4 regions of the Paenibacillus sp. FSL R5-0475 genome follow, and region 2 is predicted to be linked to each of the others. Evidence: riboswitches for the same ligand, from Rfam matches in the RefSeq annotation. Region 2 holds a riboswitch; each other region holds the start of a gene.
What was found. Region 2 has a riboswitch for cyclic di-GMP ahead of MKX41_RS29330 (glycosyl hydrolase). Riboswitches for the same ligand answer to the same signal wherever they lie in the genome.
Positions count from the first base shown of each region.

Region 1: it holds a riboswitch for cyclic di-GMP, as region 2 does, so the genes downstream of both, MKX41_RS26530 (anti-repressor SinI family protein) here and MKX41_RS29330 (glycosyl hydrolase) in region 2, are expected to answer to the same signal.
Region 3: it holds a riboswitch for cyclic di-GMP, as region 2 does, so the genes downstream of both, MKX41_RS27855 (transglutaminase-like domain-containing protein) here and MKX41_RS29330 (glycosyl hydrolase) in region 2, are expected to answer to the same signal.
Region 4: it holds a riboswitch for cyclic di-GMP, as region 2 does, so the genes downstream of both, MKX41_RS27100 (choice-of-anchor A family protein) here and MKX41_RS29330 (glycosyl hydrolase) in region 2, are expected to answer to the same signal.

Region 1 covers NZ_JBBORK010000001.1:5,924,096-5,928,278, forward strand. Annotated here, with positions in the region: gene MKX41_RS26525 (2-oxoglutarate dehydrogenase E1 component) at 1-1,342, opposite strand, end outside; cyclic di-GMP riboswitch class I at 1,813-1,897, shown strand; gene MKX41_RS26530 (anti-repressor SinI family protein) at 1,924-2,079, shown strand; gene MKX41_RS26535 (helix-turn-helix domain-containing protein) at 2,280-2,609, opposite strand; gene MKX41_RS26540 (TasA family protein) at 2,768-3,388, opposite strand; gene sipW (signal peptidase I SipW) at 3,480-4,067, opposite strand; gene MKX41_RS26550 (hypothetical protein) at 4,069-4,183, opposite strand, start outside.
Region 2 covers NZ_JBBORK010000001.1:6,568,887-6,573,069, forward strand. Annotated here, with positions in the region: gene MKX41_RS29325 (sugar phosphate nucleotidyltransferase) at 347-1,720, shown strand; cyclic di-GMP riboswitch class I at 1,857-1,936, shown strand; gene MKX41_RS29330 (glycosyl hydrolase) at 1,949-3,499, shown strand; gene MKX41_RS29335 (glycosyl hydrolase) at 3,653-4,183, shown strand, end outside.
Region 3 covers NZ_JBBORK010000001.1:6,215,853-6,220,035, forward strand. Annotated here, with positions in the region: gene MKX41_RS27840 (glycosyltransferase family 2 protein) at 1-166, shown strand, start outside; gene MKX41_RS27845 (GtrA family protein) at 156-560, shown strand; gene MKX41_RS27850 (class D sortase) at 594-1,244, shown strand; cyclic di-GMP riboswitch class I at 1,369-1,449, shown strand; cyclic di-GMP riboswitch class I at 1,558-1,638, shown strand; gene MKX41_RS27855 (transglutaminase-like domain-containing protein) at 1,652-2,461, shown strand; rRNA gene MKX41_RS27860 (16S ribosomal RNA) at 2,833-4,183, shown strand, end outside.
Region 4 covers NZ_JBBORK010000001.1:6,050,422-6,054,604, reverse strand. Annotated here, with positions in the region: gene MKX41_RS27100 (choice-of-anchor A family protein) at 1-1,586, opposite strand, end outside; cyclic di-GMP riboswitch class I at 1,697-1,787, opposite strand; gene MKX41_RS27095 (hypothetical protein) at 2,279-2,671, shown strand; gene MKX41_RS27090 (winged helix-turn-helix transcriptional regulator) at 3,113-3,487, shown strand; gene MKX41_RS27085 (NAD(P)H-dependent oxidoreductase) at 3,552-4,094, opposite strand.

The DNA.
Region 1 (4,183 bases), 640 kb from region 2:
TGCGATATGCACTAGCTAAACGAACGGCTGATATACAGGCCTCAGGATCATCAGCATTGACATGGATAATTGGAATTTCATATCCTTTGGCGATGTCACTTGCATAATGCGTTGAACGGGAGTCTTCGCTTTCTGTCGTAAAGCCGATCCGGTTATTAACAATGATATGGATCGTCCCGCCATTCTGATAACCTTGAAGTTTGCCAATATTAAGTGTTTCTGCAACAATCCCTTCACCTGGAAAAGCAGCATCGCCATGCATCAGTACCGCCATAGCTTTACTGGTATCAATCTTCGGCAATCCGGCTGTGCTCCGATCTTCTTGAGCAGCACGAGTGAAGCCTTCCACGACAGGATTGACGAATTCCAAGTGACTTGGGTTATTCGCTAGTGTTATTCTTGTGCGTACCGTTTCTCCTTCACGGACAGCGCGGTCTGCACCCAGATGGTATTTCACATCACCCGTCCAGCCATAGTTAATGCCTGTAGAGCCTTCGGAAGGGAAAAGCTCCTTGTTCGGAGAATGATGAAACTCTGAAAATATAATGTCATAAGGTTTGCCCAAAATATGTGCAAGAACGTTGAGGCGACCACGATGCGCCATGCCCATCAGAATATGCTCTGCGCCGTCATGCGCAGCAGCGCGTACGATTTCATCCAGCATCGGTACGAGAGCGTCATTGCCTTCCAAACTGAAACGCTTCTGACCCACAAAGGTTTTGTGAAGGAAGGTTTCGAATTGCTCTACTTGGATCAGGCGGTTTAGCAGCTCTTTACGTTCTGCATTATTTAAAGGCGCTGGTGAGCTTGTGGATTCTGCCTGTCTGTTCAACCATTTCAGTTCTTGTTCTTCATGCACATGCCCGAATTCATAGGCGATTGTCTTGGTGTAAGCCTGACGCATACGCTGAACTGCATCCCATCCGGTATGCACATCATTCGGCGCATTCTCCCAAATGAGCGTGGCAGGTAGTGCGAGCAGATCCTCACGAGTCAGCTCATAGGTTTCGAGTTCAAGATATTTAGCCATGGGATTGTGATCGCGCTCAAGCGGATCAATATCAGCGGCCATATGGCCATATATACGAATATTAGCGATTAGCTTGGAAGCTCTTACTGCCTTTCTAAGCCATTCGGTGTCTCCCGAAATGCGAGGCTGTGGAGCCGGTTCGCTATCCGGTGTTAGGGGTGGGGGACCCGAATTTGTAAAAAGCTCGCGATAATTATTCTCTACGGTGGAAGGATCTTTCACAAACTGTTCATATCTTTCTTGAATGTAGCCTAAATTGGGTCCGTAATACTTACTCCAAATGGATTCGTTATAGGGCTCTTTGGCTGCCATGAATACATCCTCCTTAACGGATGAACTCCATACGTGACATTTTGTGTCAACGCTTACTGGAGCTGTGATGATTGCGGTTTCATTTCTCATCTTATTGTGCTACTTTCCACACGTGTAATCAATTCATTCTTTCGTCCAATACGTTCGCAAAATGGTATGGGTTAGCTTGTTCTAATGAAAAGAACGCTGTTTCTTCTCATTACCCATTCCTAAGGCCCACTAAAATGATTCTAATATCCTTATTTTTAACTAATAGGGAAGGAAGTATCATTCTATCGGCTTAATTAATTTTATGAATAGGACGAGTATCGTGTTAAAAGGACAAGATATCGCACAAAAGAGCTTCTATTTTTTGTTTTTTAATGGAAAAACTAATCAGAAATCGACACACTTTTCCACTTTAGTATAGTATAATGTTATTGCAGTTAGCGATTTTCATATATTCAAAGTAGATCCTTTCGTGTAAAGGGTCCAGTAAAAGGTAAACCTGCCGAAAGGCAGGGGCACAAAGTCGCGGGTCTAAGGTAGAAATACTATGACAGCCGGATTGCCTGGGGACTAAAATCTTAGGAGGAGATTTTTTGGACAAGTCCAACCAGGGAAGCAACAGAGAACAGCAGGTCATTGATCTAGACGTAGAGTGGGTCCATTTATTATTAGCAGCTAAGAAGGCTGGCATAAAGGCAGATGAAATTCGTCGCTTCTTTCATGAGAAGACTGTGCAAGCCGTGCAGTAATACATTCAGAGCATTAGATATCAAAAGAGCACAGCGATAACTCGCTGTGCTCTTTTTCTTTATATAAGAATCTATAAGTTTCAGACTTGGTCCTTATATTCTGCTAGAATTCAAACGCCTTCGCAGTCCATGTTAGGAGGCGAAGGCGCTTATGTTTAATAGTATGAGTAGAAGAGGATCTTATCAGGTCAGGTGGAATATTAATCCTTATGATCAAGGCGCCATTTCTGGTAGTCCAGAAACTCCTTGAATTCGCGTTTGCTTATGCCTGAGGCCATAGCTTCCTGCACCAATCGGAACCATTCCGAATCTAAAGGTGACTCCTCAGCATCATTAGGTTCTCCATAGAGCAAAGCGTGGATGGATACCTGAAGCGCATCGGCGATCTTTTCGATAAACTGGATTGAAGGATTGGATTGGATGTTTCTCTCCACATTGCTAAGATACGATTTAGCAACATCCGCTCTGTCCGCAAGCTCAGATAGGGATAACCCCTTTTCTAGGCGGAGATGCTGGATACGTTGGCCCATATTTTGTGCCACTATGCTGACGCCCCTCCGTAATTTTTGTTATTAGTATAGCAAATATCGATAAATTCGACAAAGTTTATTGTAAAGAGAAGAGCAGCATCTACTTATCCGCTTCCGGAATAAGAATCTGCTGCTCTTCGAATGGAAGACTTATTAGATTATTTAGCGGATCCAGCAGTTTGCTTACCTACGAAATCCCAAGTCAGAGTTAATGAATCTTTTTGGAAGTAGTTTTGCTCTTGGCCGTTATCAACAAATTCGAATTGAACGGTGAAGCTATCATTTGTGCCGGCCTTAATTCCAGATGCTTCGCTAGTACCCCAGATTGCATCAAGTCCAGTATTTTTTACGAGATCCGGTGTCTGAGTCTTCAAATCGGCTAGGGTAGTTTCCCAAACTACTTTCTCTTCACTACCAGGTAAGATGCCGCTTTTATCTTTATTCACCAGGAATTTAACTTTGATGGATTTTGCCAAATCGTTAGCGCCGTTGTTACCACCTACATCATTAATAGAGGTAGCTGTTTTGAGGAGGATCGAACCGATATCAAGTGTACCGTCATTTTTTAGTTTGAAGTCTCTTTTGATCGTATCGCCTGGCTTCAGATCCTTCAAATCAACGATAACAGAAGGATCAGAGTTCAAATCCAGTGTACCTGCTGCGAATGTAGCGGTGCTTTGTGCAGTGTCGCTAAAGTAAGCGAAAGTTCCTCCACCAATCAATGATAAACCCAGTGCTGCAGATGCTACGCCAAGACCCAATGTTTTTTTGATACCCATAATTAAAATTCCTCCTCGGTTTTTGTGGTTTTTTTATAAAAGTTATATATTGTAACTTCCGGTTCGTAAGCGGAAGCGGACAATCAACGGATTACTGTATTTCAGTTGGAGGTGGAGAGGTGGGAAGTATAGCAGCATTTTTCTTTTCGAGTGCAGCTACAGCCTTCCATGATGAATACAGGGCATAGAGCAGGAGCATCAAGCCTGGTACGATCATGAGCACAACACTTCCAGCTTTGGAAACTGCGAAATTCATAGCGTAACCTACATAAGGTACGGTGACCCCGGTATACTCAGCTACAACATTCGTGGAACTGGTAGGGTTCATATCAGGTGCATCATTGTTATCACCTTTCGTGCGATACATGGCTTCACCGGTAGCGTTATTCATTGTTGCTTCTACAACACGGTGAGTAATGAGCAGGTTTTCTTCATTTCTAAAGGTGATCACATCGCCTTTTTTGAAGCGATTCATATCTCCTCCGGGTTTTAAAGCGACAATCGATCCGGTTTGAATCCCTGGTTCCATCGAACCTGAGAGTACCGATTTGATCTGGTATCCGAAGAAGGCAGGTTCACCGCCGGAGGCCTTTGATAAAACTACGGCTACCACCAGCAGAATGAATATCACAAGCATGATGCTCGATAATGTATTGTTGACCATTTTTTTAATCCGCATATTATTCGCCACCTTTAACTTGTTGAGGGTCCGAAGGGGCTGGTGTTGCTACCGGTGGGGAAGTGGTTGTATCTTCCGCTTTTGGCGCCTCCTGAGGAACCGCTTGCTGTGGTACA
Region 2 (4,183 bases):
AGCAGAAGCAAATCTTTAGAAAAACGTGCTGCCTTCCGGCTGGTACAGCCCGGTGCAGTACGGTTCAAGCATTTAGAGGAAGTTGGTTAGGTAAAGAACGGAAAGGGAATTTGGAACTGTAGAAACGGAGTGTTCGCCTTTATCCTCGGATTTCTACCGCTGGCGGCGGTTCAAATCAGGAAATCTGAGGATAACAGCGATCGGAAGTCCAAAATCCCTTGGAGTGGTTCATACCTAATAAATTTTTTTAAAAATGCATCCGCTCGAACTAAGGCTAAGCGGAAGCTATACGTTTTGATAACAATTCAATTATGCTCATTTCCATATATTAAGGAGGGTTCATTCTATGAAAATGGTACTTCTATCAGGCGGTTCAGGTAAACGGTTATGGCCGTTGTCCAACGACTCACGTTCAAAGCAATTTCTAAAGGTACTTGAAAGCCCTCAGGGTGAACCAGAATCCATGGTACAACGTGTCTGGAGACAGCTGGAGGAAGCAGGGATGGCAGAATCATCTTATCTGGCCACCGGCCGTGGCCAAGTAGAAATGATACAAAGCCAGCTGGGAAGTCATGTGCCGATTATCGTTGAACCGGAGCGTCGGGATACTTTTCCGGCTATCGCCTTAACAGCTACCTATCTTTATTCAGTGGCAGGTGTTTCTCCAGCGGAAACGGTAGCAATATTGCCTGTTGACCCTTATGTAGAAGCATCCTTTTTCGATACCATAGCTATGCTTGAGGGGACCATGCTGGAAAGTGGAGCAAATCTGGCACTAATGGGTGTTGTTCCTGAACATGCCTCAGAGAAATACGGATATATTATTCCTACCACCGAAGAGGCGGGGGGAAATGGTTTTATGAAGGTGAGTCACTTTCAAGAGAAACCAGACCGTATACAAGCAGAACAGCTCATCGAGCAAAATGCCTTGTGGAATTGTGGAGTGTTTGCCTTCCGCTTAGGGTACTTGTTAGATATTTTGCAGCGTAAAGGGTTGCCTTTAGGATATGAAGAATTGCAGAAGCAGTATAAGCTATTGTCTTCCATCAGCTTTGATTATGAAGTGGTGGAGAAAGAAGAACATATTGTAGTACAGCCGTATGATGGATTCTGGAAGGATCTTGGAACGTGGAATACGCTGACAGAGGAAATGAGCAGCAAGCATGTAGGAAAAGGTTTTGTGACGGCGGATTCTGAGGGGACTTGCTTGATTAATGAGCTGGATATTCCGATTACGGTAATTGGTGCGAAGGATCTGATCATTGCGGCTAGCCCGGATGGGATTCTAGTTACCCATAAAGCTGAGAGCCCACGGATTAAAGAAGTGCTGAAGACCTTTGAACAAAGACCGATGTACGAGGAACGCCGCTGGGGCCATTACAAAGTTATTGATTATGTGAAATATGATGAAGGCAATGAAGTGCTGACCAAACGGATTTTTATATCCGAGGGGAATAATATCAGCTATCAATTACATCGCAAGCGTAGTGAAATTTGGACAATCGTCAGCGGCGAAGCAAGTATTGTTCTGAATGAGAAAAAACATAATGTGAAGGCTGGGGACGTGGTACGTATACCGGAAGGAACGAAGCACGCGATCCTTGCTTTGACGGATGTCGAGTTTATAGAGGTACAGACGGGTTCTGAATTAGTAGAAGAAGATAACATTCGTATTACTTTAGACTGGAATGATATAGAACTACAACAATTCATTTCATAGGTCTAACCTATCTATTTAACCAATCCAAAATTTCTTGAAACAGGTAAATTGACTCAATTATCAAAAAAAGTCATAAAAACACTAAATATATCATTAATTGTCGTCGATACTTACGGTAAGAGAGATTATTTCTCTTAAATTGAAAAGGCAAACCTATCGAAAGGTAGGGACGCAAAGCTATAGGGCCTTCGAAAGAGTGGCAGCCTGGCTACCGAAAGGGAGATTATTTTGAAAGCTTACCGTACGTATCGATTATTTGGCGCATTTCTGTCACTCGTCTTGTTTCTGACTGCACTTCCGCTTACTGTTGGAATTTCGCCGTCTGTTGTCATAGCTGCTTCAAATTCTGGAACGCCAGTTACCCCAGGAGCCTCACCTGAAGCCGTAAAGCTGCTTAACTATTTTTACTCGATCTCAGGAAAAGGTATTATTGCTGGTCAACATGACTATTTAGAAAGTCCAGATGAAATTAACAATATGCTGAAGGGAACCAGCGGACAATATGCCGCTCTTCACGGTTATGAACTGGGCGCGATCAGCGGTCAGTCAGAAGGAACGATGGCCTGGCAGCGTCAAAATGTGGTGAACAGCGCCATCAACTGGAATAAAGCGGGCGGGATCGTAGCTATGACTTTTCATGCTAACCTGCCGGGCACCTCTTATGACTGGGATAATGTAAAAAAAACACTTAGTCAGAATGAGTTCGATAGTTACGTTACACCGGGTACCAAGCAATATAACAATCTGATCGCTGAACTTGATAAGGTGGCAGTCTCTTTAAAAAGCTTGCGCGATGCCAATGTTCCGGTGCTTTGGAGACCCTATCATGAAATGAACGGGAACTGGTTCTGGTGGGGGAAGAAAAATAACTTTTCTAAACTTTGGAATATTATGTATGACCGTTTTGTTAACGTTCATAAATTAAATAATTTGTTATGGGTATGGAGTCCGAATGCTCCCAATGTTTGGTCAGATCCTTATGCGCTAACTTATCCAGGTGCTGATAAAGTAGATATTCTGGCAGCAGATATATACGAAAATGATTACCAGCAAAAATACTATGACAGCTTGTTGAGTCTAGCCGCAGGCAAACCGATTGCGATCGGGGAGAATGGTGAAATGCCTAATCTGGAGAAGCTTCAGCAATCACAAAGTAAATGGACGTATATGATGAGCTGGGGAAAAATGCTTTACGAGAATAATAGTGCAGATACAATTAAAACATTTATGAATAGCAACTATACCTTAACTAGAGATAAATTAAATACTAGTCTGGTACCGACACCTAGCGCTGCACCAGCGCCGGCACCTCCCGAAGAAGAGGGTGAGGCAGCAATTCCTCTTGTGAAGGGGCTTGCAGGAGAATATTACAACAACATACAGCTATCGGGAACAGCAGCTCTTACTAGAACTGATGCAATTATCGATTTCAATTGGCGGCAAGGATCGCCGGATGCCGCCCTCGGGGTTGATCGTTTCTCCATACGTTGGAGCGGTAAAATTAAGCCATTATATGATGAGCAATATACATTTTACACTACCTCAGATGATGGCATCCGTGTGTGGGTGAATGGGCAATCCGTGATTGATAGTTGGACTAAGCAAAGTGGTACTGAGCGTAAGGGTAATATAACGCTGAAGGCTGGCCAGCTATACGATATCAAGGTGGAGTATTACGAAAATGAAGGCGATGCGAGAGTCCGCTTGATGTGGGAAAGTGCTAGTCAAGCTAAAGAGACAGTTCCAGCAAGTGCACTTTATCTTCCGGATGTCTCCTGATTGATGAAAATTAAAGGTCGATCCTTAGTGGCTCTGCGTTATTGCAGAGCTACTAAGCTATAGTCCTCATTAGGTCAGAAGACGATTGTCCGATAACAGGTATGTTTATTTAGCACCTGTGGAGGCAGTACAGCTACCGAAAGGAGGATTTATTTGCGTAAATATTATAAGCAAAACAGATTGTTGTTTACTATATTACCGGTGTTTATTATTTTTTCCTTGCTGCCTTGGGGAGAGGTTAAGGGTCTTCCGAAGGCTATGAGTGTTTCTTCCGCTCTTCCTCCGGCTATACCAAGCAATCCATCAGCTTCTGAAGAAGCCAAGCAACTGCTGAGTACTTTGGTGAATCTACGTGGCAAAGGAATCCTGTCTGGCCAGCACGATTATCTAGAAAGTCCAGATGAACTGGTTCATAAGCTGAAGAATACATCGGGACAAAATGCCGTTCTACATGGTTATGAATTGGGGGCAATTAATAATCAACCCGAAGGGACGATCGCAGAACAGCGACAAGCTGTTATAGACAGTGCAATGGAGTGGCATCAAGAGGGTGGCATTGTAGCCATGACATTCCATCAGAGTTTGCCGGGGACTTCTCCGGAGTGGTCCAATGTAAACAGAAGTCTCAGTCAAGAGAAGTTTAATACTTATGTTACGCCTGGGACGGCTCAGTATAAGAGTCTA
Region 3 (4,183 bases), 350 kb from region 2:
GCTCTTTAACGGTATCGTTCTGATGCTGTTAGGTGTAATCGGTGAGTATATTGGACGGATTTATGACGAGTCTAAGGATAGACCGTTGTATATTGTCAGTGAGACTATAGGATATCGTGACGAAGAAGAAGTGGATCGCCGGAAGGATTACAAAGATGTCAGATAAGAACTTTCGGACTGCTTTCATACAGTTTCTCAAATTTAATGCTGTAGGTCTGGTAAATACCCTCATTGATTTCGTAATCTTTACATTACTGAACTCACTTGGGATGGTATATGCGTTGGCACAGGTGATTTCTTATAGTGCAGGGACAGCGAACAGCTTTATTTTGAATAAAAAAGTAACCTTCAAGGATCGTGATCGTGGCAATAAAGAGGGTTTTGATAAGACGCAGTTGCTGAAGTTTATCGTACTGAATCTGGTAGTACTCGGAATATCGCTGTTGCTAATGCATCTGTTGACTGACAAACTAGGCATTCAAGTGTTGATCTCTAAGGTATTAGTAACGTTTGTGACGGTGATCATTAACTTCTTCGGAAGTCGTAAATGGGTATTCTAAAGTTCAGTAGAACAATCTACGGAGGTGAAAATCATGCGTAAATTCTCGTATGTGCTCATACTGGCGGGGATCCTTATCATGCTCTATCCAAAAGCTAACGAATGGTATAACGACTGGCAGCAGGATAAGCTATTAGAATCGGCTGAACTGAGCACCAGTGAAAGTACTCCACCACCTGATCTGAAGAGCAGATATGCCGAGGTCACTCAGCTACTAGCGGAGGAATCAGCTCTAGATGCACAAGCACAGCCGCAAGAAACAGAAAAGCCGGAACCAGAAATTGAAGTGGGTGGCAAAGTTATCGCATTAATTGAGATCGATAAGATCGATCTGAAGCTGCCTGTATTAGAAGGGGCTACTAAAGCGAATATGAAGCATGCCGCGGCCCATATGAAAGAAACAACTCCAATAGGAGAAATAGGGAACGCCGCAATAGCTGCACATAGAGCTAGAACTACGGGCAGATTGTTTAACAGATTGAATGAGGTTGTGATTGGGGATACGATTACGGTAAAGACTAGCGATCAGACTTATAATTACGAGGTTTATGATATTTCTGTTGTACTTCCTAGTGATGTGTCTGTTCTAGACGGGAATAACAAAGATAAAATTCTTACTCTAATTACGTGTGACCCACTAGTAGATCCTACACATCGTTTGATTGTTCATGCCAAGCTTTCCTAATCGTTGACGAGAAATAACAAGAGAATTCAAATACAGAGAAATAACTATAAAATAATAGTAAATCTAGCAATTTTGTTCTTGTTTACGAGGATAAATATGGTAGTATAAGACTATAAAAGCTAAACACGATAAACGGCAAACCTATCGAAAGGTAGGGACGCAAAGCTAAAGGGCCTTCCCGTAAGGATGGCAGCCAGTTACCGAATGAAGAGGCTTTTTTTGTTTTTATAAAATATATAAGAATCTTAGATTCATATTTCTACTTGGACTGATTCTCTTAATTTGTCTAGTGAAATTAGAACAGATAGAGCTTATACGATAACGGCAAACCTATCGAAAGGTAGGGACGCAAAGCTAAAGGGCCTTCCCGAAAGGATGGCAGCCAGCTACCGAAAGGGGTTTTATCCGTGAAAAAGGTTTATTTTATGATGGTGGCGCTGTTCGTACTGATTACTGCGGTTCCGGTAAGCACAGCTCAAGCCGCAAGTGTAGATGCAAGCTGGTTGATTACATCGAAAGTGGCTCAAGGTGTTATTGGAATTAACTATGATATTCCGAAAGATAAAAGAATCAAACTCATGATCACTAAAGACAACAGCAGCTATACATATAACTTATATGCTTCTGGACAAGCTGAGGACTTCCCTTTACAACAAGGTAATGGTACTTATAAGGTTTCTGTTCTTGAGAACACAACCGGCAATAAATACAAAGCGTTATATTCCGAAGTAGTAGACGTAACCATGAGTGACTCGAATTCCGTATATTTGGGCTCCGTACAGAATGTGAAATGGAGTTCTTCTGATAAAGCGATCCTTAAGGCAAAAGAGCTTACAAAAGGCAAAACAACAGATGAAGAGAAAGTTAAGGCAATCTATAACTATATAGTTGCTAATGTACAATACGATTATTCTCTTGCTAATAATGTAACAACAGATTACATTCCGAACATTAACAACACTTTGAATACTAAAAAAGGAATCTGCTATGACTATGCTTCTCTTTTTGCCGCAATGCTGCGTAGTGTAGATGTGCCTGCTAAATTGGTGATGGGGAATACTAGCTACGTTACGCAATACCATGCATGGAATGAAGTGTTGATGGATGGGAAATGGGTTACTATTGATACAACGGTAGATGCATCGTCAGCGAAGAGTAAGAAGAATACGGATTTTATTAAGGCTTCAAGTAAGTATACTGCAGCAAAATACTATTAATTTGCATCGCTAGATTCATAACTCTATTAAATAAACAACCAGCTTAATTATTAAGCTAGTTGTTTATTTTTCTATTAGGGGTTGCTTTTCTATGAATAGATAGGTTATTATAGTTAAGCGTTGTTAGACAGCGTACAGGCAATGTTTGAGAGAGTTATATAAACGGCTTTCGAAAAATAAAGCTTGCATTACTGAGAACAACATGATATATTATAAGAGTTGCTGCTGAGACATTAAACGGCGCCAACGAGAACTTGATCTTTGAAAACTGAACAACGAGTGAGTAGGAAATCACGAAAGTGATATCCGAAATTAGAGAATTAATTTTCTCGTCAGATGTTTCAAAATGAGCATATCGCTCTTTTCAATACTAATTGGAGAGTTTGATCCTGGCTCAGGACGAACGCTGGCGGCGTGCCTAATACATGCAAGTCGAGCGGAGTTATTTTGAAAGCTTGCTTTCAAAATAACTTAGCGGCGGACGGGTGAGTAACACGTAGGCAACCTGCCCCTTAGACTGGGATAACTACCGGAAACGGTAGCTAATACCGGATAATTTCTTTTTTCTCCTGAAGAAAGAATGAAAGACGGAGCAATCTGTCACTGAGGGATGGGCCTGCGGCGCATTAGCTAGTTGGTGGGGTAACGGCCCACCAAGGCGACGATGCGTAGCCGACCTGAGAGGGTGAACGGCCACACTGGGACTGAGACACGGCCCAGACTCCTACGGGAGGCAGCAGTAGGGAATCTTCCGCAATGGACGAAAGTCTGACGGAGCAACGCCGCGTGAGTGATGAAGGTTTTCGGATCGTAAAGCTCTGTTGCCAGGGAAGAACGTCCGGTAGAGTAACTGCTATCGGAGTGACGGTACCTGAGAAGAAAGCCCCGGCTAACTACGTGCCAGCAGCCGCGGTAATACGTAGGGGGCAAGCGTTGTCCGGAATTATTGGGCGTAAAGCGCGCGCAGGCGGTCATTTAAGTCTGGTGTTTAAACCTTGGGCTCAACCTGAGGTCGCACTGGAAACTGGGTGACTTGAGTACAGAAGAGGAAAGTGGAATTCCACGTGTAGCGGTGAAATGCGTAGATATGTGGAGGAACACCAGTGGCGAAGGCGACTTTCTGGGCTGTAACTGACGCTGAGGCGCGAAAGCGTGGGGAGCAAACAGGATTAGATACCCTGGTAGTCCACGCCGTAAACGATGAGTGCTAGGTGTTAGGGGTTTCGATACCCTTGGTGCCGAAGTTAACACAGTAAGCACTCCGCCTGGGGAGTACGGTCGCAAGACTGAAACTCAAAGGAATTGACGGGGACCCGCACAAGCAGTGGAGTATGTGGTTTAATTCGAAGCAACGCGAAGAACCTTACCAGGTCTTGACATCCCTCTGAATCCACTAGAGATAGTGGCGGCCTTCGGGACAGAGGAGACAGGTGGTGCATGGTTGTCGTCAGCTCGTGTCGTGAGATGTTGGGTTAAGTCCCGCAACGAGCGCAACCCTTAACTTTAGTTGCCAGCAGGTTAAGCTGGGCACTCTAGAGTGACTGCCGGTGACAAACCGGAGGAAGGTGGGGATGACGTCAAATCATCATGCCCCTTATGACCTGGGCTACACACGTACTACAATGGCCGGTACAACGGGAAGCGAAACCGCGAGGTGAAGCCAATCCCATCAAAGCCGGTCTCAGTTCGGATTGCAGGCTGCAACTCGCCTGCATGAAGTCG
Region 4 (4,183 bases), 520 kb from region 2:
GTCGGCGTCGGTGTTGGCGTCACGGTCGGCGTTGGTGTTGGCGTCACGGTCGGCGTTGGTGTTGGTGTCACGATCGGCGTTGGTGTTGGCGTCACGGTCGGCGTTGGTGTTGGCGTCACGGTCGGCGTTGGTGTTGGTGTCACGATCGGCGTTGGTGTTGGCGTCACGGTCGGCGTTGGTGTTGGCGTCACGGTCGGCGTTGGTGTTGGCGTCACGGTCGGCGTTGGTGTTGGCGTCACGATCGGCGTTGGTGTTGGCGTCACGGTCGGCGTTGGTGTTGGCGTCACGGTCGGCGTTGGTGTCGGCGTCACGGTCGGCGTTGGTGTTGGCGTCACGGTCGGCGTTGGTGTTGGCGTCACGGTCGGCGTTTGTGTTGGCGTCACGGTCGGCGTTGGTGTTGGCGTCACGGTCGGCGTTGGTGTTGGCGTCACGGTCGGCGTTGGTGTTGGTGTGTGTGTTGGCTTTGGTGTGTGTGTTGGCTTTGGTGTGTGTGTCGGCTTCGGTGTCGGTGTTGGCTTTGGTGTGTGTGTTGGCTTCGGCGTTGGTGTTGGCTTCGGTGTGTGTGTTGGCTTCGGCGTTGGTGTTGGCTTCGGTGTCGGTGTCACGCACGGCGTAGGCGTCACGGTCGGCGTTGGTGTTGGCGTCACGGTCGGCGTCGGTGTTGGTGTCACGGTTGGCGTTGGTGTTGGCGTCACGGTTGGTGTCGGTGTTGGTGCCACGGTCGGCGTTGGTGTCGGAGGTGGTTCTTCCCCTCCATATGGATACCAATGCATCTGCACCCCACCAGCAAATCCCTTTGCAATCAGCGTCCCATGCAGTTCACCGGAATTATAAGTTACTTTTGCAAGCGGAGCTAGGATAGTTCCTTCTATTGTTAAACTTCCAATGTCAACAGTGCTAGCTTCATAAAAATTAAATAATACCTTGTTAGGGCTACCTCCCCAGATTTGAAAGCTTGGAATGTTAACTGAACTTCCGCTAACGTTAATGATAACTGTGGCGCTATTTGCAATATTAAACTGTAAGCCATTAGCACCAGCGAAATCGGCAGCACTAAGATTAAGAACGTTAAATGGTTCCGGAGCATCAATCGTTATTTTCCCATATTCCTTTTTGAAAGTTCCTATTGTAGCAAGCGAAGAGAATTCATTAGAACGTCCAATAAGAAATTGCTCTTCAGCATCAAAATCAATAGGAGTCCCTTTTCTCGCTGGTTCTTTAAGATCTACACCGTTGCTGGAAAAAACACCACCATAAACGGATGCTCCATGAACAGTCCCATTAGTAAAACTGATGTCATTACCAGCGATAAGAACATCTCCACCTGGATTATCCTTGGATACGCCGTAATTCTGCAAAGTAATATTACCTTTGGCCGCAAGGCGCCCATGAACCTGATCATTAGATTGTTTGAAATCCCCAAAAATAAAAGTATTAAAATTCCCTGCAATACCTAACACAGGTGTAGGAGTATAGGGAAGTACCTCCCCAGCCGCATTTACCAAATGACCTCCAGAAAGACCACTACCTACTGTCAAAATCCCCGCTAATATTAGTGCTAGCAGCGGTTTCATTCTTCTTTTCAAAAAGCACACCTCCTAAATCTATGATTTATATTTAATCAGAATAATTACCAGAAACTCTAAAGGACCTAACAACAAAAAAGACCGCCAAAAAAGAAGTGGAATTCCCTTCTCATGGCAGTCGGACGGTCATAGCGCATTTAAGACACTTTAGACTCCTGGACTTTGCGTCCCACCCTTTCAGGCGGTTTGCTATTATCATGATAATATATGTATTGACTTGCGGATTAGAACTAGCATTTTAAGCATCCTATTAAATAATCGTCTATGACTTTTAATACTTTTGAACTAATAATAGTTTAGCGCTCCATCCCCACAATTGTCAATCAATTCCTTTTGATATTCATACACGTAAGCAAGCACAAAAAAAGCGCCTAAAGGCGCTTCACACAAAGGTTTTCCTTCAATTTTAAAGTAACTTTATATAGCCTAATATCGATATCCATAATGGAATACTTAGAATCAAACCAAATACCATTCCACGGTGGAGACTTCCTTCCTCTTTCATCCTAATTCTCCCTTTATATAAGTCTGAAGCATTATTTTTTATTATTACAATTTTAATATATTTTATTCTTTCTAATTTAGTTGTGAATTCAATCACATTGGACTAGCTGTTTAGAAATACCATTGATTATTTTTGGAATATCGGGGTAGAATACGAATATACGTTCCCATTAGAGGTGATGAGATTCATGAATAGAGCTGAAAGCAGGGACAACATGCTGGTCAAATCTTATTTATTGCTTCCGATGATTTTATCAGCTTTCGAACGGGACTCCGCCATTCTATCTGCACATTTACGAACACCTACCCCCTATCTGGAGGTTCTTGAAACAGCCGCAGCAGTTGCTACAACAGATCTAAGAGATGTTCGTTCAGAGATGAGAAAACGGGGAATCAAGGTTTATGAGCAGAACAGACTTAACACGGGGATAGAAGCCAAATTTATATGTCGTGGATACCATGAACGAATGCTGTTGTTAAACGACATCGTCGCTGCCCAAGCTGCCATTCATATGCGCAGATATCTCGGTCTGGATATTTCATCTTTTAAGAGCTATGAAGAGCAGTATCAGATTAAGTGAAGTAGCGAAGAAGCTCCCCCTCCCTCATTTAATTAGCGAACAAAAAAATAGGCCTTACCATGGGAGTTGGCAAGACCTGAGAGATTTATACCACAAAACACTGGGGGGTGTTTGGTGTCTTCAATATATACCTTGAACCTGAAAATAAGATGATGCTCACATGAAAATTACATTAAAAACTTCAATTCGTCGCTTAGGCTATCCGCTTGGCACTTTTGATTTCCAACCAAAGAGGCCCGCTTCGCCGACAGAGAAAATCGACCGATTGATAGTTAGCCACGAGTGCTTTGAACAAATTGTTTCAAAATGATATAGTGAATTCGTTCTCACAGGATGACTTGATAGCAGGTTGTAAAACATAATAAAGTCGGGACCTGAGTACGGAGCGACAACAGGCGTTTGCCTTTTCGTTGAATATTTTCTGAAGGAGGGTAATAGCCCATGAGTGATGAAATCTGTATACCGCCTGGCATTCAACAGAAGGACACTAGCTTTGGCTACACCTTGTCTATTATTAGTGGTAAATATAAAATGACTATTCTCTACTATCTCTCTGAAAACAAGATCGTGCGGTTCAATGAACTGCAACGGGGTATCGGTACAATACCTTTTAAGACATTAAGCGTTATGTTGAAAGAACTGGAAGCCGACTGTCTCGTCAGGCGCGAGGAATTCCCCCAGATTCCCCCTAAAGTTGAGTATTCCTTGACCGAGAAGGGCCAATCGCTTATTCCGGTGCTGGATATGATGTGCACTTGGGGAGAGAAAAACTTCGTTCCAGCCGCGCAAGAGATAACCATACCTTTTACGATTTAACGACAACTTATGACAAAAGCAGCATTTCCATTAATGAAAATGCTGCTTTTTGCTTCAAATCTAATTACATATTTTCGATAAATTCAACATAGCCTTGCGAACTGATATCCAATTTATTTAAGTAATCCGTACTTCCTACCGTCTCAGATTCCGTGCCATAAATGGCATAGAAGGAACGATAATCAGCGTTGCAATACAAAAAAGTCGTGTCAAAGGGAGATAAAATACGGTCAAGCCCGTAGCCGAGTTTACCTTCTTCACTAAAGTCTTTTGCACTTCCTCCGGCAGTTACAGCTAATGCGATTTTTCGATTTCTTAATTTATCACTCTTCGAGCCATATGCCCATCCGTAAGTAAATACTTCGTCCAGCCACTTTTTAAGCAGAGGTGGACTACTAAACCAGTAGACAGGGAATTGTAAGACGAGCTTATCATGCGCTTCAATCAGCTGTTGTTCCTTTTCCACGTTGATTTTTTCATCGGGATAGGCTTTGTACAGCTCGTGCAACGTATATTTGTCTGGATATTTACGGAGTTCTTCGATCCAGCGTTTATTAACGACGGATGTTTCGATGTTTGGGTGCGTGACGACAATAAGTGTTTTCATTGGTGTATCCTCCATGTTTGAATCAGATTTAGGACTTGAGTATACCTCCCACCATGACATCGCGTAAGTATGCACTTTTAGTTCACGTA